One region of the Rhizobium sp. C104 genome, then DNA from elsewhere that is predicted to be linked to it. Evidence: predicted binding sites of a transcription regulator. Region 1 holds the regulator's gene; each other region holds the start of a gene.

The links. Region 1 encodes PhoB, which activates phosphate uptake and scavenging genes when phosphate is short. Its sites were predicted from a motif close to TGTCATNNANCTGTCAT; they were not measured.
Region 2: MF410_RS22920 (esterase-like activity of phytase family protein) is a predicted target of PhoB. The motif match lies at 1,572-1,588, and genes of this name have one in related genera.
Region 3: MF410_RS11420 (alpha-D-ribose 1-methylphosphonate 5-triphosphate diphosphatase) is a predicted target of PhoB. The motif match lies at 2,064-2,080, and genes of this name have one in related genera.
Region 4: phnC (phosphonate ABC transporter ATP-binding protein) is a predicted target of PhoB. The motif match lies at 2,536-2,552, and genes of this name have one in related genera.

Annotation. Positions count from the first base shown of each region.
Region 1 is NZ_CP092348.1:3,092,363-3,096,674, forward strand. It holds gene MF410_RS16465 (aspartate aminotransferase family protein) at 1-982, opposite strand, end outside; partial or broken gene MF410_RS16470 (GcrA family cell cycle regulator) at 1,408-1,940, shown strand; gene phoB (phosphate regulon transcriptional regulator PhoB) at 2,218-2,901, opposite strand; gene phoU (phosphate signaling complex protein PhoU) at 3,039-3,752, opposite strand; gene pstB (phosphate ABC transporter ATP-binding protein PstB) at 3,797-4,312, opposite strand, start outside.
Region 2 is NZ_CP092348.1:4,444,831-4,449,142, reverse strand. It holds gene MF410_RS22930 (metalloregulator ArsR/SmtB family transcription factor) at 17-352, shown strand; gene MF410_RS22925 (NAD(P)-dependent oxidoreductase) at 455-1,450, shown strand; gene MF410_RS22920 (esterase-like activity of phytase family protein) at 1,745-3,232, shown strand; RNA gene ssrS (6S RNA) at 3,363-3,521, opposite strand; gene MF410_RS22910 (cell division protein ZapA) at 3,592-3,969, opposite strand; gene MF410_RS22905 (DUF4164 domain-containing protein) at 4,098-4,312, opposite strand, start outside.
Region 3 is NZ_CP092348.1:2,074,968-2,079,279, reverse strand. It holds partial or broken gene MF410_RS11430 (molybdopterin oxidoreductase family protein) at 1-1,402, shown strand, start outside; gene MF410_RS11425 (NUDIX domain-containing protein) at 1,399-1,989, shown strand; gene MF410_RS11420 (alpha-D-ribose 1-methylphosphonate 5-triphosphate diphosphatase) at 2,137-3,306, shown strand; gene MF410_RS11415 (hypothetical protein) at 3,411-3,917, shown strand; gene purN (phosphoribosylglycinamide formyltransferase) at 4,233-4,312, opposite strand, start outside.
Region 4 is NZ_CP092348.1:3,467,033-3,471,344, reverse strand. It holds gene phnE (phosphonate ABC transporter, permease protein PhnE) at 1-563, opposite strand, end outside; partial or broken gene phnD (phosphonate ABC transporter substrate-binding protein) at 629-1,535, opposite strand; gene phnC (phosphonate ABC transporter ATP-binding protein) at 1,623-2,468, opposite strand; gene MF410_RS18410 (DapH/DapD/GlmU-related protein) at 2,587-3,204, opposite strand; gene phnL (phosphonate C-P lyase system protein PhnL) at 3,201-3,908, opposite strand; gene phnK (phosphonate C-P lyase system protein PhnK) at 3,946-4,312, opposite strand, start outside.

The DNA.
Region 1 (4,312 bases):
CTCTGATATCCTCGATCACATCGGGATAGCGGTCCTTCAGCGAGGCCAGTCCCTGACGGAAGACGAGTGCTACGTCGCGCACCTGCTGGAGGAAGCCATCGGCGAGGATGATGTCGAGCACGGCACCGCCGACGGCCATTGCGAGCGGATTGCCGCCATAGGTCGAGCCGTGCGTGCCGGCCTTCATCCCGGAGGCGGCCTCAGCGGTCGCAAGGCAGGCCCCGAGCGGGAAACCGCCGCCAATGCCCTTGGCGACCGCCATGATATCGGGCGTGATGCCCGACCATTCATGAGCAAAGAGCTTGCCGGTGCGGCCGACGCCGGTCTGGACCTCGTCGAGGATCAGCAGCAGGCCGTTTTCGTCGCAGAGCTGGCGAAGCGCCTTCATGAACTCAGGCGTGGCCGGGCGGACGCCGCCTTCGCCCTGCACGGGCTCGATGAGAATTCCAGCCGTCGCATCGGTGATGGCGGCGCGGACGGCTTCGATGTCGCCGAAGGCCACCTGATCGAAGCCCGGCGCCTTGGGGCCGAAGCCTTCGAGGTATTTCTCCTGGCCGCCGGCAGCGATGGTCGCGAGCGTGCGCCCATGGAAAGCGCCTTCGAAGGTGATGATATGGAAGCGCTCGGGATGGCCCTTGGAAAACTGGTAGCGGCGCGCCGTCTTGATCGCGCATTCCAGCGCCTCGGCGCCTGAATTGGTGAAGAACACCTTGTCGGCGAAGGTGGCGTCCGTCAGCCGCTTCGCGAGGCGCTCCTGGCCGGGGATCTCATAGATGTTGGAGAGGTGCCAGACCTTGTCGGCCTGTTCCTTCAGCGCCCCAACCACATGCGGGTTGCTATGGCCGACCGAGGTGACGGCGACGCCGGCGCCGAAATCGAGATAACGCTCGCCGCCTTCGGTGATCAGCCATACGCCCTCGCCTCGCTCGAACCGCAGTGGGGCACGAGAATAGGTGTCATAAAGCGGCGCGGCTTCAGCCATGGCGCGGGTCTCCCGATCAGCGTTGTCAAACATGGGACTCCGGCTAAGAAAACCAGGCCCGAAAAATCAAAAATGCCGCCTTGCGGCGGCCAGCGGTACTATTTCCTTTTCGCGCTGCAATGTCAACAAAACTGCGCCCTTAGCGCATGCAGCAAGCTTGTACAGCGGTGTTTTCGGCCTTCAACAGGCAATATTGCAGAAATGCCACGCAGCGGAAGCAAGTTGGGGAAAACTCCGAATTCGATTCATCCGGATTCATGCGACTCTTGTCACGGAGTCAGGCTCACACTAGGTTAAAGTTCAATTACTAGACTGCATGCGGCGGAACTAGTCACCAAAATTGATCAAGCGTTTCTTGTTTCGGAGGCTTCCGGGACAACGGTGAGGGATTCTGCCATCACCAACGCAAAAGGTGGAGACAGGGCATGAACTGGACAGACGAGCGGGTCGAGAAACTCAAGAAGCTCTGGGCCGAAGGACTGAGCGCCAGCCAGATCGCGGCGCAACTTGGCGGTGTCAGCAGAAACGCTGTGATCGGCAAGGTTCACCGGCTGAGCCTTCCCGGCCGCGCCAAGGCCGGCGGCACGGCCGCCGCGGCGCGCACGCCGAAACGCAATACATCGGCACCGCGCGCACCGAACTACGCCTCGCGGATCGCTACCCGCACCGTTACCCGCCAGCAGGGCGCGACGATGCTGAAGGAAGAGATCGAGATCGAAACGGTCGAGGAAATGGAATACGTGCCGAAGGGCAACGTGGTCGTGCCGATCTCGCGCCGCCTCGGCCTGACGGAACTGACCGAACGCACCTGCAAATGGCCGGTCGGCGATCCGCTGAAGGACGACTTCCACTTCTGCGGCTGCGAATCCCCGACAACTCGCCCTATTGCAGCTATCACCAGAAGCTAGCCTACCAGCCGGTGAACGAACGCCGCCGCGCGGCCGCGCGGGCGAGCTGAGCGGGCGACATTGCAGAGAATTCGAAAACGGGCCGAGTGGCCCGTTTTTTTATGCGAGTGGGCTGGGTGTGGCTGCCCCTCATCCGCCTGCCGGCACCTTCTCCCCGCTTGCGCGGCGAAGGGGATATGCCGCGACCTCTCGGTCCCTCTCCAACGTCACGTAGGACACGTCTCCTCGCCCCGTTTAAGGGGGTCCGAAGGACGGGTCGAGACGAGTGGCTCGACCCCGGTCGGGTTAGAGTGAGGGGCCGACACCGGCACAAAAGATGGAAACCCCTCAGGCTTCCATCGAATAGCCGGCGCCGCGGACGGTGCGGATGACGTCTTGCATGTTGGAGAAGTTCAACGCCTTGCGCAGGCGGCCGACATGGACGTCGACGGTGCGTTCGTCGACATAGATGTCGTGGCCCCAGACGCCGTCGAGGAGCTGCGAGCGGGAGAAGACCCGGCCGGGCGACGACATCAGGAATTCCAAGAGGCGGAATTCGGTGGGGCCGAGGCGGACTTCGCGGCTCTTGCGGTGGACGCGGTGGGTTTCGCGGTCGAGTTCGATATCGCCGCATTTCAGCACGGTCGACAACACCTCGGGGCGGGCGCGGCGCAGCATCGCCTTGACGCGGGCGACGAGTTCCGGGGTCGAGAAAGGCTTGACGACATAATCGTCGGCGCCCGTCGACAATCCGCGGACGCGCTCGCTCTCCTCACCGCGCGCCGTCAGCATGATGATCGGCAGGCGCTCGGTTTCCGGTCGCATGCGCAGTCGCCGGCAAAGTTCGATGCCGGAGACGCCGGGCAGCATCCAGTCGAGGATAAGAAGGTCGGGCGTGCGCTCCTGAAGCCTGATTTCGGCCTCGTCGCCACGAAGGATGGTATCGACCTCGAAGCCCTCAGCTTCGAGATTGTAGCGAAGAAGCACGCTCAGGGCTTCCTCGTCTTCAACAACTGCAACTCTCGGGATCATGCGTGTCGGTCTCCTCGCGCATGATCCTTAAACCGGGGGTGATTTAAGCAATGCATCCTGCGCAAATTCATAAAAATTGGCTGCGACCTTTTCGCGCGCCCCACATGGGCGCGCGCGCAATCGTCTGGTTTAGGCGGTTATTCCGTGACCGCGCCGACGGTGTTGGCGCTGTCGTCCTTCGGACGGTCGCCTTCCGGCTGTGCTCCGGTCGCCATGTAATAAATGGTCTCGGCGATGTTGGTGGCGTGATCGCCGATGCGCTCGATGTTCTTGGCGCAGAAGAGAAGATGCGTGCAGCTGGTGATGTTGCGCGGATCTTCCATCATGTAGGTCAACAGCTCGCGGAACAGCGAGGTGTACATCGCGTCGATCTCGTTGTCGCGCTCGCGGATCGCACTCGCCTTGTCGGCGGCGCGTGTCGTGTAGACGTCGAGCACTTCCTTGAGCTGGACGAGCGCCAGCTCGGACAGATGCTCGAGACCGCGGGCGAGCTTGCGCGGGACGCCGGTACTCTGCACGGCGATGACGCGCTTGGCGGTGTTCTTGCCGAGGTCGCCGACGCGTTCGAGATCGGCGGCGATGCGGATCGAACCCATGATTTCGCGCAGGTCCGAAGCCATCGGCTGACGGCGGGCGATGGTGACGATCGCCTTGTCGCCGATTTCGCGCTCGGCGTGATCGAGGATCACGTCGTCGGAAATCACCTTCTGGGCCAGCGCGGTATCGCCGTTGACCAGCGCCCGGACGGATTCGGCGACCATCTGCTCGGCCAGGCCGCCCATTTCGGAAATCCGCCTGGACAGGAACTTCAGATCATCATCATAGGCAGAATAAATATGTGTCGATGCCATGGGGCTTTATCCTCGAATAACGGGAAGGCTTGGTGACGCCAAAATCAGCCGAAGCGACCCATGATGTAGTCCTGGGTGCGCGGATCGTCGGGATTGGTGAACATCTTGTCGGTGTCGTTCTCCTCGACCAGATTGCCGAGGTGGAACATGGCGGTGCGCTGCGAGACGCGCGCGGCCTGCTGCATGGAGTGGGTGACGATGACGATCGTATAATTCTCACGCAGTTCGTGGATCAGCTCCTCTACCTTGGCGGTGGCAATCGGGTCGAGCGCCGAGCAGGGCTCGTCCATCAGGATGACTTCAGGGCTGACGGCGACGGCACGCGCAATGCAGAGACGCTGCTGTTGGCCGCCGGAGAGGCCGGTGCCGGATTCATGCACCCGGTCCTTGACCTCGTTCCAGAGGCCGGCTCGCTGCAGGCTGGTCTCGACAATCTGGTCGAGATCGGCCTTCGACTTGGCCAGGCCATGGATGCGCGGGCCGTAGGAGACGTTTTCGTAAATCGTTTTCGGGAACGGGTTCGGCTTCTGGAAAACCATGCCGACGCGGGCGCGAAGTTC
Region 2 (4,312 bases), 1.4 Mb from region 1:
GTTATAAAAATATAACATGTCAAGCGAATCGACCGACGACCCCGTTTTCAAGGCGCTGGCGCATCATCGCCGGCGCGAAATTCTCGACCTGCTCAAGGATGCCCCCCGCACGACGGGGGCGCTTTGCGAAATGTTTCCGCAGATGGACCGCTGCACCGTGATGCAGCATCTGAAAGTGCTGGAAGAGGCCGATCTGGTCATCGCCAGGAAGGAGGGCCGCGAACGCTGGAACCACCTGAACAGCCTGCCGATCAAGCACATCCATGACCGCTGGATCAGCGCCTATGCCGGACACGCTCTATCGATCCTCGACCGGTTGAAAAACGATCTCGAAGGCCAGCCGGAACAATGATCCGGCCTGCAGCTTTCCTGCACCCCCATGCATAATTTATGCGTTGCCTGGCAATCCCGGCCTTTATAGCCTCCGGCGCCGAAACACTGAAGAGGCGGTGCGATGACGATACTGGTGACGGGAAGCGCTGGCCATCTCGGCGAGGCGCTGATGCGTAGCCTGAGAGGTGAAGGCCGGCCGGCGCGCGGCATCGATGTCAAGCCGTCGGCTTTCACCGACATGGTCGGCTCGATCGGCGATCGTGCTTTTGTCAGACAGGCGATGTCGGACATTCGCCACGTCGTCCATGCCGCGACCCTGCACAAGCCGCATGTGGCGACCCATGGAAATTGCGATTTCCTAGACACCAATGTCGGCGGCACGCTGAACCTGCTCGAAGAGGCGATCGCCGCGGACGTTGCAAGCTTCGTCTTCACCAGCACCACCAGCACCTTCGGTGCGGCATTGACGCCGGCCGCGGGCCAGCCGGCCGCATGGATCACCGAGGAGGTACTGCCGGTTGCCAAAAACATCTACGGCGTGACGAAACTCGCTGCCGAAGGCCTGTGCGAACTCTTCGCCCGCAAATCCCGCCTGCCGGTCGTCATTCTCAGGACCTCGCGTTTCTTCCCCGAACGCGACGATGATCCTGATATTCGCGGCGGCTATTCGGCAGAGAATGCACAAGCCAACGAGCTTCTTCACCGCCGCGTCGACATCGCCGATGTGGCCGGCGCCCATCTGCTGGCGCTCGATAAGGCACCGGCAGTCGGCTTCGGCCGCTACATCATCTCGGCCACGACGCCATTTTCGTCGGACGATCTCGCCGAGATCAGGCGCGACGCGCCTGCCGCCGTCGAGCGGTTGTTTCCAGGTGCGGGTACGCTCTATGCCGAGCGCGGCTGGAAGATGTTCCCGAGCCTCGGTCGCGTCTATGTCAACGCCCGCGCGAGGCGGAAACTCGGCTGGCAGCCGCGCTATGATTTTCGTTTCGTGCTCGATTGCCTCAGCGACAAAAGGGAATGGCGCAGCCCGCTGGCGCTCGATGTCGGCTCGAGGGGCTACCACGACGAGGTCTTCACCGAAGGACCTTACCCGGTCGATCAGGCAACGGCCTGAATTGCAGGCTCTCCCGCATAATTCCTTCAATCGGAACCGATTTAAAGATAAAATCATGCAGCACTTCAAAAGTGCTACAACGTCCTTAGCGCGTCCTTTCAGACGCGCGGCGCTGTAGGAGCGTCATCCAGATATCACGATCCCATCCTAGACCGTTAGCCGGGGATATGGGGGACGAGATCCAGGACGTGTTCTCTCTGCGGATCGATCCCAAGGCCGAGGGTGTCATTTGAAGCGGTGTCCAGCCTGCGGGCGGAAGCCGCTGCAGGAACGCTTTGACCGAGAGGGTATTTCATGAACAACGTCAAATCATACGCATCGCGGCTGTTTGCTGCGGTTCTCGCGGCATCCGCCGCCATTCCGGCCGCAACAAGCGCGGAGAATTCCGCCACCGTCGGCAGCCTTACCTTCGTCAACAAGGGCCTGGTCGGCATCGGCCGCATCCCGGCCAATCAGCGCGACAAATTCGGCGAAACCTTCGGCTCCGGCTCCGGCATGGCGATCGATTCCGCCGCCTGGAGCCGCGATGGCGCCGGTTACAAGGGCACGCTCTACCTGTTGCCCGACCGCGGTTACAACGCCGTCGGCACCGTCGACTATCGGCCGCGCCTGAACACCATTGCGATCGGCCTGACACCGACCGCTCCGGGTGCGGCGCCAGAGAACGGCAAGGAGCAATCCGGGGTCGATGCGAAACTTGTCGATTCCACCCTGTTTGTCGATGACAAGGGCGGCGACATGACCGGCCTCGACCCGGAATCCGGCGTCCGCGCCGCCGCCGGCGACTTTCCGCCGCTGCCGCAGGCTGTAAACGGCAAGATCGCGCTCGACAATGAAGCCATCATCCACATGACCGACGGAAGCATGTTCGTCAGCGACGAATACGGCCCCTATATCTATCGCTTCGCAGCCGACGGTCACCTGCTCTCGGCTACCCAGCCGCCGAAGGCGCTGTTGCCGATGCGCAAGGGCGCGCTGAGCTTCGCCTCCAACAATCCCGGCCCCGGCGTATCCGCTCCGGATCCGAAGGACCCGGAGACCGGCCGCCAGAACAACCAGGGCCTTGAAGGCATGGCGATGACGCCGGACGGCAAGTTCATCATAGCAGTGCTGCAGTCGGCAGCCCGCCAGGATGGCGGCGATTCCGGCTCGACCCGCCAGAATACCCGCGCCATGATCTATGACGCCGCCGATCCCGATCACCTGAAGCTGGTGCACGAATATGTCGTGCCGCTGCCGGTCTTCAAAGATGCCAAGGACAAGACGGTGATCGCGGCAGAAAGCGAAATCGTCGCCCTTTCCGACAAGACCTTCCTGATGCTTGCCCGCGACAGCGGCAACGGTCAGGGCCTGAAGGGCGACACCTCGCTCTACCGCAAGATCAACATCGTCGATCTCTCCACTGCGACCGATATCGCCGGCAGCAATTTCGATGCCGGCAAGCCGATCGCGCCGAAGGGCGTCGTCGATCCTTCGCTGACGCCGGCGACGCTGACGCCTTTCATCGACATCAACGACAAGGCCGAGCTTACCCGCTTCGGCCTGCACAATGGCGCACCGAACGACAAGAACAACCTGTCGGAAAAATGGGAAGCCATGGGTCTTGCGAGCGTTCTCGATCCGAACCTGCCGGACGACTATTTCCTGCTTGTCGCCAACGACAACGACTTCCTGACGCAGGATGGTTTCCAGGTGGGCGCAGCCTACAAGGCGGAGGGCGGCGCCGACGTCGACACCATGTTCCAGGTCTTCCAGGTCACCCTTCCCGGCTTGAGGAAGTAGCCGTACTCGACGAAGGGCGGACAGCCATTCAAAGTGCTACAGCGTCCTTTGCGCGTCTGAGAAAGACGCGCGGCGCTGTAGCCGCCTTCGCCCGCTTGGTCCGGCGTCTTCGCTGAAGATGGAAGGGAAAGTGCGATCCACGGCAACCGATGGATGTTTACGATCCTGGGTGCCTACAAACGTAGGTGGGCGCCGTGTGTCCAGGCCCACGGGCCTGGCCAGGGACAGCTCCCTTTGGATCGAGTATGGCCCCAGGGATTGTGGTTCCTGTCGAGAGGCGCAGACCGCATCGCGATATATAAGGTCGTTTGCGCCGACGCGCCAGTGGCGGCTGCAAGTCGTCCTTATTTAATTGAAGATCAATTGAGTTCGGGGGCTGGCCGGCCGTTCAGCTTGTCGGTGATGCCGCGAATGCGGGATGAAACCTCGCTGAGCGCCGCCGCGAGGTTCTCCTCGGTGCGGGCGGTAGCGGCAAGCACCGTGTCGCGGTTGCCGCGCAAGGATTCGAGTTCGGATTCCAGCCCTGTGACGCGGCGCGTCAGCTCGGCAATCTCGTCCATGATCATGATACCGGCCATGACCGTAATCCTGAGATCGCCGATTTCCCCGAACTGCCCCTTGAGATGGCCGACATAGCGGTCGAAACGGGTGGCGAGATCGGTCAGGTGATCCTCCTGCCCTTCCTCGCAGGCCATGCGATAGGCTTTGCCGTCGATCGTTACCGTCACCTGCGCCATGCCAAACTCTTTCTATAAGAGCATGATGCCGAAAAGTGTGAGCGGCTTTCGGACGACGTCATGCTCTAACTCTTTCAATGAGAACAGGATCTAGATTTTGGGCCAACCTGGCCTGAAACCATCCTGTTCTAGCGATCCAGAACCGCCCGGATCGTTTCCATGGCCGTCACCAGCCGCCGCGATACCTCGCGGTTGACTTCCTCAAGCCGGTTGGCGCGGAATTCGGCCTGATCAAGCTCCTGCGCCAACCGGGAGCGATCGGCGTGCACGCGCCGCACCTCGCCCTCGATCTCGCCCTGCTCGCGCTCCCGCTCGACGCGCACGTCGACGGCGTTTTCGAGAC
Region 3 (4,312 bases), 1.0 Mb from region 1:
TCGCCTTCCGCGACGGCCATGCCGACCGCGACTACATGGCGCGCTATGCCGATGATCCCGCCGGCCTCGAAGAGCATCTGAAAACGAAGACGCCGCAATGGGCCGCCAATATCACCGGCCTTTCGGTCGAGGAGATCGAAGCCTTTGCCCGCCTCGTCGGCACGACGAAAAAGACCTTCTTCCGCCTCGGCTACGGCTTCACCCGCCAGCGCAATGGCGCGGTCGCCATGCATGCGGCCGCCTCGGTCGCCACCGTGCTCGGCTCCTGGCAGTATGAGGGTGGCGGCGCCTTCCATTCCAACAACGATATCTTCCGCATGAACAATGCGGAACTGACCGGCCGCTCGATGAAGGACGGCGATATCCGCATGCTCGATCAGTCGCAGATCGGCCGGGTGCTGACCGGCGATCCGGTGGCGCTGCGCCATCGCGGCCCGGTGACGGCGATGCTGATCCAGAACACCAATCCGGCCAACATCGCCCCCGAGCAGCGCCTCGTCAGACGCGGTTTTGCCCGCGACGACCTGTTCGTCGCCGTGCACGAGCAGTTCATGACCGAGACGGCGGAGATCGCCGATATCGTCATTCCGGCGACGATGTTCGTCGAGCATGACGATATCTACCGGGCCGGCGGCCAGAACCATATCCTGCTCGGGCCGAAGCTGGTCGAGCCGCCGCCGAGCGTGCGCACCAATCTCTTCGTCATCGAGGAACTGGCCAAACGCCTCGGCGTCGCCGATCGCCCCGGCTTCGGCTTTTCAGCCCGCGAAATGGTCGATCGCTTGCTGGAATCGAGCGGCCTGCCGGATTACGAGCATTTCCTCGAACACAAATGGTTCGATCGCCAGCCGGCCTTCGAGGAGGCGCATTTCCTGAACGGCTTTGCTCATCCCGACGGCAAATTCCATTTCCGCCCGGACTGGATCGATCAGCCGGCGCCGAACAAGCCGCCGGCGGCGGTCGGCCTGCTCGGGCCGCATGGGGAGCTGCCTGTATTCCCCGATCAGGTCGATGTCATCGAAGTCGCTGATACCGACCATCCCTTTCGTCTGGCCACCTCGCCGGCGCGCAACTTCCTGAATTCGAGCTTCGCCGAGACCAAGACGTCGCGTCAGAAAGAGGGCCGTCCCGAGGTGATGATCAATCCGGCCGACGCTGAAGCCAATGGCATCGCCCACGGCGATCTGGTCCGCATCGGCAATAGTCGCGGCGACCTGCGCATCCATGCCCGCGTCACCACCGAGGTGAAGCCTGGCGTGCTGATCGCTGAAGGCCTCTGGCCGAACAAGGCGCATATCGATGGCGAGGGCATCAACGTGCTCACCGGCGCCGACCCGGTCGCGCCCTATGGCGGGCGGCCGTGCACGATAACAAGGTCTGGCTTCGCAAGGACACAGCATGATGCAGCCGAAATCACGCGTGAAGATCGTCAGCACGGAAACGCTGTCGAATGGGTGGACGAAGCTCAGCAGCTATCTGCTCGATTACATCGACCGCAAGGGCGCGACCCAACGCTTGAAGCGGGAGGTCTACCATCGCACGCCGGCAGCCTGCATCCTGCTTTATGATCCCAAGCGCGACCTCGTCGTTCTCGTCCGCCAGTTCCGCCTTGCCGTTCATATCAACGGTGATCCCGCCTGGATGATCGAGGTGCCGGCCGGCCTTCTCGATGACGATCATCCCGAACAGGCGATCCGCCGCGAGGCGATGGAAGAAACCGGTTACCACCTGCGCGACGCGCGTTTCCTGTTCAAATGCTACACTTCGCCCGGCGCCATCACCGAAGTCGTCCACTTCTTCGTCTCGCTGATCGACAGCGCCGACCGCGTGGCCGAAGGCGGCGGCCTGGACGAGGAGCACGAGGATATCGAGGTTCTCGAAGTCCCGCTCGATGAGGCCGCCCAAATGATCGAAAACGGCGAGATCTTCGACGCCAAGACGATCATGCTGCTGCAATGGGCTCTGTTGAACAGGCATAAACTTCGATAGCGGATGCGCGGTCTCGGGCAAGCCCGCAGGTTGGCCTCAAGACGGTTTCGCGATCGCGGTTGTGGCGTTCGAAATTTCATACGTTTGTCACGAAGCGGTTCTATCCGCTGCGGTCTGTCAATCATCGATGCGATCAGGAGAAAGCCCATGTGGCTCAGCAATTTCACCCTCGTTCTGCCAAACGAGGTGGTGAGTGAAGGTTCCGTGCGGGTCGAAGACGGCGCCATCGCCGAAATCAGACCCGAGCCGGTCGCCGGGGCTGCCATCGATGGCGGCGGGCGGCTTCTGATGCCGGGATTCGTCGATCTCCATGGCGACATGATCGAGCGAGAGATCGCGCCGCGGCCGAACGCGACGATGCCGATCGATTTCGGCATCCACGAACTCGACAAGAAGCTGGCCGCCGCCGGTGTTACCACGGCCTTTGCCGCCGTCTCCTTCGCCACCGAAAGCGTCTATGGCCACGTCCGCTCGCTGGAGACGACCTCGGCGGTGATCGAAGGCATCAACCGCCTGCGCGATGATCTGCTGATCGACCACCGCGTCCACGCCCGCTATGAAATCACCAATATCGGCGCCGCTGCCGCGCTCGAGCGCCTGCTGAATGCCGATCAGATCGACATGGTGTCGCTCACCGACCACACGCCCGGCCAGGGCCAGTACAACAACCTGCAAAGCTACATCCTCAGCATTTCCGAGCGCCGCGCCATCTCCGAGGAGATGGCCGCCGAGATCGTCGCCAAGCGCATCGCCATGCGCAATAACCCCGAAATCGAAGCCAAGCTGAAGGAGATCGTCGCGCTGTCGCTGAAGCACAAGCTCTCGCTTGCCTCGCATGACGACGACAGCGTCGAGAAGGTCGCCGAAATGCACGATCTCGGCGTCACCATCAGCGAGTTCCCGGTCACTGCGCCCGCCGCAGAAGAGGCGCGCCGCCGCGGTCTCTGGACGCTGATGGGCGCGCCGAATGCGCTGCGCGGCCAGTCGATGTCGGGCAATCTCAGCGCGCTCGATGCCGCAAGGGCCGGCCTGCTCAGCGTCATCGCCGCCGATTATCATCCGGCCGCCTTTGTGCCCGGCATCTTCAAGCTCGCCGAGATGGTGGAAGGCGGCCTGCCTTCAGCCGTCGCCATGGCGACCGGCAACGCCGCCCGCTCCGCCGGCCTATCGGACCGCGGCGAAATCGCCATCGGCCAGCGCGCCGATTTGGTCGTGGTCGAGCGGGGCGACATCAACCGCGTCCGAGCCACCTTCCGCGCCGGTCGCTTCGTCTACAGCGACGGTACGCTGCATCCGTTGCGGGCGTTGGCGGCTTAGCGGCACGTCTGAGCGTCGAGACAGAATGACGAGATCACGGCGAAACGGGCTTTCTCGTCGGCGGTACCCGGACTGAACAAGACTGCCAACGATGCGGAATCAAGATGTCATCTGAGCCAAGGTTGCTGCACAAGGAGTGGGGGCTGCTGCCTCTGGTTTTAAGTGGAATTGCAACAGTATCTGTAATTATTATATCAATTTACTATGATAACCAATATGAAATCCCGAAGATCTACATAGGCGGTAGATACATACAGTGCCAGAAGTCGGTTGCTTCCTTATTAAATGCCATAGCGTTGGTGTATAAATACCCAGGATTGGCTCTTATAGTTATTTCATTGAGTTCCGTTATTTTTTGTTATGTTTATGACAGAGGTATGTTTATATTTATAATAATATGTTTTGTTCTTTTCAGCTATCCGTTCACCACCATATTGGCTGGATCCAAGATTGTTTTAAGTGAATCCTCGATGGAGACCATGTGCGAAAGAGGAGGTTACGGATCTGTTGCGATCCATCTTCCGGTGTTGTTTTTGTCGTCCTACGTGATCATTGGAAACATTGTTCTCTTAGCCAAGCGCTGGCTTAGAGGAAGAACCAAAAATGGCTGAGACGATGAGAGTGGGGTGATTATCGCCTTATCCTTCATGTCGCGAGCGCTGGAATCACAGATTGTTTGCCTCATGACGTACAACTTGTTTCTTGTTTCATTCCTTTTGTATCGCAACAGCCACAGCTGCACTGAGAAATGACTGCAGGAAAACCGGCAGACGCCGGGAGATTACGCTGATCGAAAAGGAGTTGGAAGGCTTGCCGCGCCTGTTCGATCAGGGGCTCGTTCCTGCCAACGGGTATATGCGCTGCAGCGGTTGTGCGCATGGTATTTGACTTGGGAAAGCTACCTGCCTGGCAGGTATATCAGCAACCTAACAGCGGTCGCCGATCAGCGAGATGAGCTGGGCCTTGGGCGCAACGGCCGAAGCCTCTTCGCCGATGGCCTTGCCGC
Region 4 (4,312 bases), 370 kb from region 1:
GCGGCGACCGGCCCGATCGACAGGATCGCCGAAAACAGGCCGGCGATGACGATCTCGGGGAAGGCGCGCAGGAATTCCATCAGGCGCTTGGTGAAGATGCGCAGCGGCCATGAACTCGTCAGGTTGCGCGCGGCAAAGAAGCTCAAGGGAACGGCAAAGATGAAGGCGACGATCGTCGAAATCAGCGCCACGTTGATCGTCACGATCATCAGTTCGAAATATTCAGGGATATAGAAGGCGCCCCAGACGTAGACGCGGCCCTTGTCGAAATTGAATTCTTCGCCGCCCTTGTCGTTTGCGCTCGCAATGTCGAACAGCGCGCGCCAGACGTCGTTCCAATCCTTAGGGATGAGCCAGCTCAAGAAATCGAAAAGATGCGGCAGGCGGTCGAAGAAATGGCCGGCATTGCTCTCGTCGGCGAAGCGAACGGAGCTTGCGAAAGCCGCAATCAGAATAACCAGGCCGAGGATGGTGTAGAAGCGGCGCCTGGCGACCATCCGCTCCCAGGCGGTGCGGATCTCCCTGGTGCTCTGCATATGCGGCTGTGTATCGGCAACAGTCATGGACGCCTCGCCCGATCAAACATAAAAGGCGGCCGTTTCCGGCCGCCCCGCATTCCAAAAGCCGATCAGCCGCCGATGGCAGCCTTACGGACTTCGACGACGGCATTGTAGAAGTCGTGCTTGACCGGGACGTAACCCTTGTAGTCGCCGCCTTCGACAGCTGCGAAGCACTTGTGATCCTTCTCAGGCAGAGCCGTGAAGAAGGCTGCGAGCTTCGTCTGCCAGTCCTGGCCGAGCGCGTTGCGAACGACGAGCGGCCCGTTCGGGATCAGCGGCGAGCGCCAGACTTCGACCAGCTTGTTCGGATCGACGGCGCCCTTGTCGACTTCCTTGCGGAAGGTGCCGGAGGTGTAGCCGTCCTTGAATTCGCCGATGCCCGAGGAATCGTCGACGGCGACGTCGACCTTGCCGTCGTAAGCGGCGAGAAGGTTGTTCTCATGGCCGCCGTTGAACTGGGTCGAGGCGAAGAACTTGTCGTTCGGCATGCCCGTGTCCTTCGGGATCTGGGTCAGCGGCACGAGATAGCCCGAGGTGGAGTTCCGGATCGGCGTAGCCGAGCTTCTTGCCCTTGGCGTCCTGGATGGTCTTGATGCCGGAGGACTTGAGCGCCAGTCCGATCGAGTAGTAGCCGGTCGAGCCGTCCTTCTGCTGCGTCGTCAGGATCGGCGTAACGGCCTTCGGATCCTTGATCGAGACGGCTGCGTAGCCGGAAGCGCCGAGTTCGGCGAAGTCGAGCGTGCCGCCGAGCAGGCCCTGGATAACGCCGTCATAATCGGCGGCGGGGAACAGCGACACCTTCTCGAAGCCGAATTCCTGCTTCAGGTGGTCGGCAAGGCAGGTATAGTTGCGCAAGCGGTCGGTTTCGTTTTCGCCGCCGAGAATGCCGATGCGGAATTCCTTGAGATCGGCTGCATGGGCAGCGCCGGCGAGCGCGAAGAGCGCCGTTGCCGCAAAGAGTGCTTTCTTCAACATGTCGTCTCTCCTATTGACCGGTGCCCCCGGTCTTCCGTTACGAAGAAGTGTGCCCTTGACGCGGGCGTTCGATCGCGGCCGCCTCGCTCAGAGGCCGGCCAGCGCCAGCGGTTGGGTGCCGGCGGATTGATTGTCTGCCCGCTCGGTAGCCGGATTGATGGATGTCGAGGTCATCGTTTCGTCGATGCCGGCACCATCCCTGTCCGTCCCGTAGATCGCCTTCACCGCCTCGGCGGTCAGTTCCGAGCCCTTGCCGTCGAAGACGACACAGCCGCCGGCCATGCCGACGATGCGCTCACAATAGTTGCGGGCGGTATCGAGCGTATGAAGGTTGGTGATGACGGTGATGCCCTCGCGCTCGTTGATATCGCGCAGCGCATCCATGACGATCTTGGCATTCAGCGGATCGAGCGAGGCAATCGGCTCGTCGGCAAGAACCATCTTCGGGTTCTGCATCAGCGCCCGCGCGATCGCCACGCGCTGCTGCTGGCCGCCGGACAGCGTGCCGGCTGGCTGCAACGCCGTCTGCTCGATGCCGAGGCGTTCGAGCGCTGCGATCGCATGCACACGTTCCTCGCGGGTGAAGATGTTGAGGAGGCTGAGAAGCGTCGAGCGGTGGTTAAGGCGGCCGAGCATGACATTGGTGAGGACATCCAGGCGTGGCACCAGGTTGAACTGCTGGAAGATCATTGCGCAGTCGCGCTGCCAGTTGCGCAGCGCCCCGCCGCGAAGCCCGGAAACCTCGACGCCGGCGAAATGAATGGAGCCGGAGCTCGGCTCCTGCAGCCGGTTGATCATCCGCAGCAGCGTCGACTTGCCGGCGCCGGAGCGGCCGATGATGCCGACCATCTGGCCCTGCGGGATGGCGAGCGTGACGGAATCGACGGCGAGCTTTTTTCCGAAACGGCGTGTGACATTCTTGAGCTCGAACATCATGCTCTTCCCTTGCGATCCAGTCCTTTGGTCAGGATCGCATTAGTCCCGCTTGATGAACCTCGCATGTCATATTTGTGTAGTTCGTGTCACAATTCTCCGTGCCTATATCGGAGGTTTATCCACCGTATCTCGCTAGAAAATCTTCCGCGCTCAGGTTGCGAAAATCCTGCAACGCCTGGCGCAGAAGGTCATGGTCCCAGTCCCACCAGCCAAGCCTGTCCATACGCTCGCCGACCGCTTTCGGAAAGCGCTCGCGGATCAATTTAGCCGGCACGCCGCCGACGATCGAGTAGGCCGCCACGTCCTTCGAGACGACGGCGCCGGCGCCGATCACCGCGCCGTTGCCGACGGTGACGCCCGGCAGGAGGGTCGCCCCATGGCCGATCCAGACGTCATTCCCGACCGTCACGCGGTTTGCGCGCCGCCAGGCGAAGAAGTCCTCCTCCATGTCGCCGTCCGGCCAGTAATCGGCGGCGCGGTAGGTGAAATGATGCAGCGTCGCCCGCCAGGTCGGATGATTGGTGGCATTGATGCGCACGGCGGCGGCGATATTGACGAACTTGCCGATCGTCGCGCACCAGACGGAGCCGTCCTGCATGATGTAGGAATAGTCGCCGAAGGTCGCCTCGCTGATGCGGCAGCGTTCGGAAACCTCCGTATAGCGTCCGAAGCTGGACTCGCTGACGGAGGCTGTCTCATGGATAGAGGGCTCGATACCCAGCTTGCGGTTCATGCGGCGATCTTTCCGGGAGAGAAGAGCTGAACGTCGAGAATGCGGTCGGCGACCGCCTCGCGTACTTCCCCGTCGTGGAAGATGCCGAGAAGGGCGACGCCCGCCTGCTTCTTTTCCTCGATCATGCCGACGACGACGGCACGGTTCCGGGCGTCGAGCGAGGCGGTGGGTTCGTCGAGGAGCAGGATTCTGTGTTCGGTGATGAAGCCGCGGGCGATGTTGACACGCTGCTGTTCGCCGCCGGAGAAAGTGGCGGGCGGAAGCTGCCAGAGCGCTTCCGGCAGGTTGAGCCTGGCAAGCAGGGCGCCGGCCTTTTCCCGCGCCGTGCCGGCGTCCTCGCCGCGCGCCACCAGCGGTTCGGCGACCACGTCGATCGCCGCGACGCGAGGCACGGTACGCAGGAACTGGCTGACGTAACCGAGCGTATGGCGCCGCACGTGGAGCACGGTGCGCGGATCGGCGGCGGCGAGATCGACGATGCGTCCGTCGTGACGAATGAGGATCTGGCCGGTGTCGACAGCATAATTGCCGTAGATCATCTTCAGCAGCGAGCTCTTGCCGACGCCCGATGGGCCGCCGAGCACGACGCATTCGCCTGAGGCGACCGAGAAGGCGACATTGGAAACGACGGGCAGCCGGATGCCGTCGCGCAGATGCATGGTGAAGCTTTTCGAGACTTCGGAAACGACGAGGGGCGTTGGCATGATGTCTTCTTTCCTGGTTTTTGACCTGCAGTGGCGCTCAGACCTGCAGGATCGAGGAGACCAGCAGCTGCGTGTAGGGTTCGCGCGGATCGTCGAGCACCCGGTCGGTGAGCCCGTGTTCGATGACGTAGCCGTCTTTCATCACCATCATCCGGTGCGAGAGCAGGCGGGCGACGGCGAGATCGTGGGTGACGACGATCGCCGAGAGCCCGAGATCGTTAACGAGGCCGCGCACCAGATCGAGCAGGCGCGCTTGCACCGAGACGTCGAGGCCGCCGGTGGGTTCGTCCATGAAGACGAGGCGCGGGCCGGTGACGAGATTGCGGGCGATCTGCAGGCGCTGGCGCATGCCGCCGGAAAAGGCGCGCGGCTGGTCGTCGATGCGGTCGGCATCGATCTCGACA